DNA from 2 places in the Hathewaya limosa genome. Region 2 is predicted to be linked to the other one. Evidence: a T-box and tRNA genes for the amino acid it is inferred to sense, from the RefSeq annotation. Region 2 holds a T-box; the other holds one or more tRNA genes.

Region 1 (3,421 bases), on a different contig from region 2:
TATATTTTTGTTGTACACTAACTACGCTTATGTTAGTATATATATATATTTATTAATATTTATTGGAATAGTTATATATTTAAGATTTTTAAGTAATTTTTGTTTATTGATAATTTATAATTTTAGTAAATATATCTTTAAGTTCTTTAGAATTTTAATTAAGTATATGTTATTTCCACTTGAGTTATTAATATATAACGTAAAAAAAGTTTTTAATAAAGACTAAAGTATTATGAATTTACCAAATGTGAAAGGTATGATATACTATGAAAAGATTTATTAATAAAAAAAAGATATTAATTTTTTTATCGATAGTATATATAGGATATGTACTAATTTCACAACAAGTTATTATGCATGAGCAAAAAAATGAAATTAGTAAATGGAATACTGAATTAGGCAAGGTTAAGATGGAAAATCAAAAGTTAAAAGATGAGGTCACAATATCAGGAAAAGAAATTTACTTAGAAAAATTAGCTAGAGAAAAACTTGGATTAGTAAAAAAAGGTGAAGAAACAATAATAGATAAGAAAAAATAAAAAAATACATAAATATTTTATTTTAAGGAGGATACATTTTCAATGTCTTTACAACCAGGAAACATTTTAGAAGGCAAAGTGGTTAACATCACAAAATTTGGAGCGTTCGTAGAAGTGGAGGGCAAGATAGGGCTTTTACATATATCTGAAATATCTAAAACTTTTGTAAAGGATATAAGTAAACATTTAAAAGAAAATGATGTAGTAAAAGTGAAAGTAATTTCAGTAGATAATGATGGTAAAATAAGTTTGTCAATGAAGCAGTTAGAAGAAAATAAGCCTAAAAGAACTCATGTACCACAAGAAATCGATTGGGAAAAAGAAAAAAACAAGGCTCATCACCATAACTTTGAAGATAACCTTTCTAAATTTTTAAAAGAAAGTGAAGAAAGATTAAAAGATACTAAGAGTTATAAACTTGCTAAAGGTCAAGGAAGTATTAAAAAAAAGACAAAATAATTATTAGTTTAAAATAAAGAAGGCACATTTTTAAAGAATATGCTTTGGAAATGTAAAAAAGCTAGGGTATGAAAACGTTAATAACCCTAGCTTTTCTATTACCTTTTTAAAAAAAATAAATTTTTTTGTGTAAATGTGTTGACATGTGTACCATATTAATATATAATAACACTTGTCGCTGATGAAAAACAGCGAAACAAAATGTGCTGGAGTGGCGGAACTGGCAGACGCACAGGACTTAAAATCCTGCGGTGCTAACACACCGTACCGGTTCGATTCCGGTCTTCAGCACCAAATTTAAAAACTTGTTGACAGGTTTTTAAATAAGATATATAATCAATTTCATAAAATGAAAGCATGTAAATGCTGGAGTGGCGGAACTGGCAGACGCACAGGACTTAAAATCCTGCGGTGCTAACACACCGTACCGGTTCGATTCCGGTCTTCAGCACCAATGTCGCGGGGTGGAGCAGCTGGTAGCTCGTCGGGCTCATAACCCGAAGGTCGTAGGTTCAAGTCCTATCCCCGCAACCACATGGCGGAATAGCTCAGTTGGCTAGAGCATTCGGTTCATACCCGAAGTGTCGTAGGTTCAAATCCTATTTCCGCTACCATTTTAATCTTTACATGTTAATAATTTAAGCTGGAGTGGCGGAACTGGCAGACGCACAGGACTTAAAATCCTGCGGTGCTAACACACCGTACCGGTTCGATTCCGGTCTTCAGCACCAAATGCCGCGGGGTGGAGCAGCTGGTAGCTCGTCGGGCTCATAACCCGAAGGTCGTAGGTTCAAGTCCTATCCCCGCAACCAACATGGCGGAATAGCTCAGTTGGCTAGAGCATTCGGTTCATACCCGAAGTGTCGTAGGTTCAAATCCTATTTCCGCTACCAAATAGAGTGTAACTGTTGAATAAATTCAACAGTTTTTTTTATGTTTTTATATATTCTAGTCTTAATAAAATCTACAAATAATCTGTTAAATTCTTTAAGTTTTACTCAGTTATTATCATTTTAAAAGTTAAAATTTCAAATCTAAAATAGAATTTCATACAATATGGTAAAAAAATACAAATATACTCTTAAAATGTCTTATAAAAAATAAAATATAATTCCACCTTATGACAATTATTTCCAGTTCAAACTGGTATAATGATTTCGTAATTTTATAAAGGGTGGTGGATTAATTATGCAATATGGTATACAAGTTTTACCTTATAAAAGGGTTAAAAAAGAAAAGGAGGAAGAAAGGGAAAATAGTAAGATAAATATAGGTTTCATAAAACAGGCAATGTTATATAGTTTGGTTTGTCTGCTAATTAGTAGAGTTAAACTTATAAATGGTATGGCCCCATTTGGGATTGCTATGTTGATGGTATTTTCATTATATATTAATAAACAGATGTTTTTAGTGGCTTCTATAGGAAGTATGCTAGGTTATTTTTCATTAATGCCTAAAATTCAAAGTGTTGGAAATTATCTAATTTGTATTGGTGGTTTATTAATTTTAAACTATTTTATAAATAAGGAATCAAGAAAGAAAAAAGTTATAGCTATGTTTTTTATGATTTTTATTGAATTTATAGCTACTAAAATAATATTTAGTAAAATGAATCTTTCTCTTAGTGTTTTTTACGCTGTTATGGAAGGGTTATGCATTATTCCATTATATTATATTATGAACAAAGGTATTTTATGTTTTAAAAGTATAGATAATAAAAAATTATTTGACAATGAAGAAACTATTAGCATGGGAATAGTAATATCGTTAATTTTGGCAGGAACGTGGGGAGTCAGTTTTAAATCAATATCATTGATGAATATATTGGGACTTTATTTTGTATGTGTAGTTGGATTTACTTGTGGAAGTTCTGTCGGTGGGGGAGTTGGGGTTGTTTTAGGGTCTATAGTTGGAATGACATCTTTATCTATGCCAGTATATATAGCTGTTTTTGGAGTATGTGGTTTAATTGCAGGAGTTTTTAGAGATACAGGAAAATATTTTTCGGGTATTGCGTATGCTATTACATTTTTTATAATGCAAATTTATTTAGGAGTTGATTCTAGCTTTTTGGGATTTGAACTTTTAGCTTCTATGGCGTTATTTATGATAACTCCTAAAAAAATTTATAATAGAATTTGTTTAGAATTTAATGTTCAGGAAAAAAAGGAAGACTTAAATGATGGGTATATGCATAAAATAAGGGGGCTTTATGATGAAAGGTTAAATAAATTTTCTAATCTATTATTTAATATATCATACACCTTAGATTCTTTAGTGGATAATGAGAAACTTGAGATGAAAGGGAAAAGTTCGGCTCTGGTTGAAAATTTGGCGGATAGAGTATGTTGCAATTGTAATATGAAAAGTATTTGTTGGAAACAAGAAATGCATTATACCTATTCTGCATTTATGGAGCTTAT
Region 2 (3,421 bases):
ATAATTCAAATGGTGATATATATCAAAGAATTAGAATGGATATCAACTCTGGAAATTTATCGGCGGCTGAGCAACAATTAAATAACGTTGCTTTTAAAGATGCTGAATGGAATTATTTAATGGGTTTAATATATCTTAGAAAAGGATGGTATGATAGTGCAAGTACTTATATAACTACTGCATTTAATTTAAATCCTTCAAATATTGAATATAGAAATGCATATAATAATTTATCTACTCAAAATAATAGTTATAGAAAAAATTATTATGGCAAAAGCACTCGTGATAATGATATGTGCGACTTATGCGTAAAACTTTGGTGTGCAGATTCTTTATGTGAATGTATGGGTGGCGACCTTATTTCTTGTTTTTAAAATTTTGTTCATAAGATTGTAAAACTTATCTTCCTTAAGCTTTATGCCCATATGAAGATAAGTTTTCTTATTAAATAAGTGAAATTAACATTTTAAGGAGAATAGAAATATATGAATAAGAAAAATTTTCTTAGTAACAATATAGCTAAGGGAGGAATTTTTACTGCTATAAGTATAATATGTCTTTACTTAAGTATTTTAATTCCTGTAAATACTCTATTTTTTCTTATAGTTGCCTCTGCTTTAATTCCACTAACTCTTTTAAGTACCAATATAAAAACAACCTTTACCGTATATGGTGCAACATCCCTTTTATCTTTAATATTAATTCCTTCTAAAGGGATCGCTCTAGGTTACATAATTTTATTTGGTATTTATGGAATTATAAAATTTTTTATAGAGTGTATAAATAAACCTTTTATAGAATTATTACTTAAATTTCTATTTTTTAATTCTTCTTTAGGAATTTTATATTGTATTTATAAAACTTTACTCTTTAAAGCTATAAACATAAATTTACCTTATTTTCTCATATTAATATTAGCTCAATTTGCTTTTATAATATTTGATTATGCTTTAACTGTATTTATTAATTATAGTGAAGATCACTTATTAAAAAGGCTAAAATAGTAAGGTTGACATAAATTTTCTTTTACACTATAATAAATTCAATATACAATTTAATATCTTATAAAAACAATGAACAAGAGTAGTAATATATAATGTGTGTAAAGAGAGCTGTTGTTTGGTGAAAAACAGAGGCACTAATATGTGAACTTGCTTGGGAGTTTATCTATGATAATAAATAGATACGGTTATTTACCGTTATTCATAACAAGTTGAGAATATATAATTTATATATTCTAATTAGAGTGGTACCGCGAATACAGCTTTCGTCTCTTATTTTGAGATGAAAGCTTTTTTTAGTTTAAAAATTATATTTATAATAAATTAAAAAAGTTAAAAGGAGGACTAATATTATGAGTTATAATACTGAAATTGATAGAAAATGGCAAAAAAAATGGGAAGAAACTGAGTTATATAAATTTGATCCTAAAAAAGAAGGAGAAAAATTATATGTTCTTGAAATGTTCTCTTACCCTTCTGGAAGTCAGTTACACGCTGGACATTGGTTTAACTATGGGCCAGTAGATTCCTGGGCTAGATTTAAAAGAATGAGAGGATATAACGTATTTCAACCAATGGGATTTGATGCTTTTGGACTTCCTGCTGAAAACTTTGCAATCAAAACTGGAATTCACCCTAAAGATTCAACTGTAAAAAATATTGCTAAAATGGAAGAGCAATTAAAAGCTATGGGTGCTATGTTCAACTGGGAAAATGAAATAGTAACTTGTGAGGAAGATTACTATAAATGGACTCAATGGTTATTCTTAAAATTATATGAAAAAGGATTGGCATATAGAAAAAATGCTCCAGTAAATTGGTGTCCTAGTTGTAATACAGTACTTGCAAATGAACAAGTAGTTGATGGTTGTTGTGAAAGATGTGATTCTGAGGTTATAAAAAAAGATCTTACTCAATGGTTCTTAAAAATAACTGATTATGCAGATGAATTACTAGAAAAATTAGATACCTTAGATTGGCCTGAAAAAACTAAATCAATGCAAAAACATTGGATAGGTAAATCAACTGGAGCTGAAGTAACTTTCAAGTTAGATGGTTCTGATTTAACTTTCAATGTGTTTACTACAAGACCAGATACTCTATTTGGTGTTTCTTATGTAGTTTTAGCACCTGAAAACAAATTAGTAGATGAAATCACTACTGAAGAAAACAAAGCTGCTGTAGATGCTTATAGAGAAGCTGCTAAAAAACAATCTGAAATAGAAAGACAATCTATTTCTAGAGAAAAAACAGGTGTATTTACAGGTGCATATGCTATTAACCCTATAAATAATAAAAAAGTACCTGTTTGGGTTGGTGACTATGTGTTAAATACATATGGTACTGGTGCTGTTATGGCTGTTCCTGCACATGATGAAAGAGACTTTGCATTTGCTACAAAATATAGCCTTCCAATAGAAAGAGTTATTGAAGGTGGGGAAACTCTTCCTTATGTCGAATCCGGTGTACTTGTAAATAGTGGAGAATTCTCTGGTTTAAATTCTGAAGAAGCCAAAAAAGCTATTGTTGATAAATTAGTGAAGGATGGTATTGGTTTATCTAAAACTAACTTTAGATTAAGAGATTGGTTAGTTTCTAGACAAAGATACTGGGGTGCTCCAATTCCTATGATTTATTGTGATAAATGTGGAATTGTACCAGTACCTGAAAAAGATCTTCCAGTAAAATTACCTTACAATGTGGAATTCACTCCTGATGGAAAATCTCCACTTGCTAAATGTGAGGAATTTGTAAATACTACTTGCCCTCATTGTGGTGGCCCTGCTCATAGAGAAGTAGATACCTTAGATACATTTGTTTGTTCTTCTTGGTATTATTTAAGATATCCTGATAACAAAAATTGTGAAAAAGCTTTTGATCCAGAACTAATTAATCAAATATTACCTGTTGATAAATACGTGGGTGGACCAGAACATGCTTGCATGCACTTACTTTATGCAAGATTCATAACTAAAGCTCTAAGAGATATGGGATATTTAAAATTTGATGAACCATTTAAATCTCTTACTCACCAAGGTTTAATACTTGGACCTGATGGACTAAAAATGAGTAAATCTAAAGGAAATACTATTTCACCTGATGATTACATTAGTAAGTATGGTTCAGATGTATTTAGAATGTATTTAATGTTCGGATTTGCTTACACTGAAGGTGGGGCTTGGAGCGACGAAACTATAAAATCTATTTCTAAATTTGTAGATAGAATAGAAAGAACTCTTGATTCATTTATTGAAGAAATAAAGAAAAATGAAAACGGAAAAGATACTATAGATAAGGCTGAAAAAGAGTTAAATTTCTGGAGACATTCTTCAATTAAAGCTGTAACTGCAGATAATGAAATTCTTCAATTTAATACTTCTATAGCTAGATTGATGGAATTTTTAAATGCATTTTCTAAA

The links. A T-box is a leader RNA that pairs with one kind of tRNA and senses whether it is charged. The one in region 2 lies ahead of leuS (leucine--tRNA ligase), so its partner is inferred to be a tRNA-Leu.
Region 1: it has a tRNA-Leu gene. The T-box ahead of leuS (leucine--tRNA ligase) is inferred to sense a tRNA for this amino acid. The anticodon was not compared.

What each region holds. Positions count from the first base shown of each region.
Region 1 covers NZ_JAUSWN010000002.1:15,208-18,628, reverse strand. The annotation lists gene yabQ (spore cortex biosynthesis protein YabQ) at 1-226, shown strand, start outside; gene QOZ93_RS01455 (FtsB family cell division protein) at 267-539, shown strand; gene QOZ93_RS01450 (S1 domain-containing RNA-binding protein) at 582-998, shown strand; tRNA gene QOZ93_RS01445 (tRNA-Leu) at 1,204-1,292, shown strand; tRNA gene QOZ93_RS01440 (tRNA-Leu) at 1,364-1,452, shown strand; tRNA gene QOZ93_RS01435 (tRNA-Met) at 1,457-1,532, shown strand; tRNA gene QOZ93_RS01430 (tRNA-Met) at 1,536-1,612, shown strand; tRNA gene QOZ93_RS01425 (tRNA-Leu) at 1,641-1,729, shown strand; tRNA gene QOZ93_RS01420 (tRNA-Met) at 1,735-1,810, shown strand; tRNA gene QOZ93_RS01415 (tRNA-Met) at 1,815-1,891, shown strand; gene spoIIE (stage II sporulation protein E) at 2,187-3,421, shown strand, end outside.
Region 2 covers NZ_JAUSWN010000013.1:9,521-12,941, forward strand. The annotation lists gene QOZ93_RS08390 (J domain-containing protein) at 1-374, shown strand, start outside; gene QOZ93_RS08395 (hypothetical protein) at 486-1,004, shown strand; T-box leader at 1,065-1,278, shown strand; gene leuS (leucine--tRNA ligase) at 1,355-3,421, shown strand, end outside.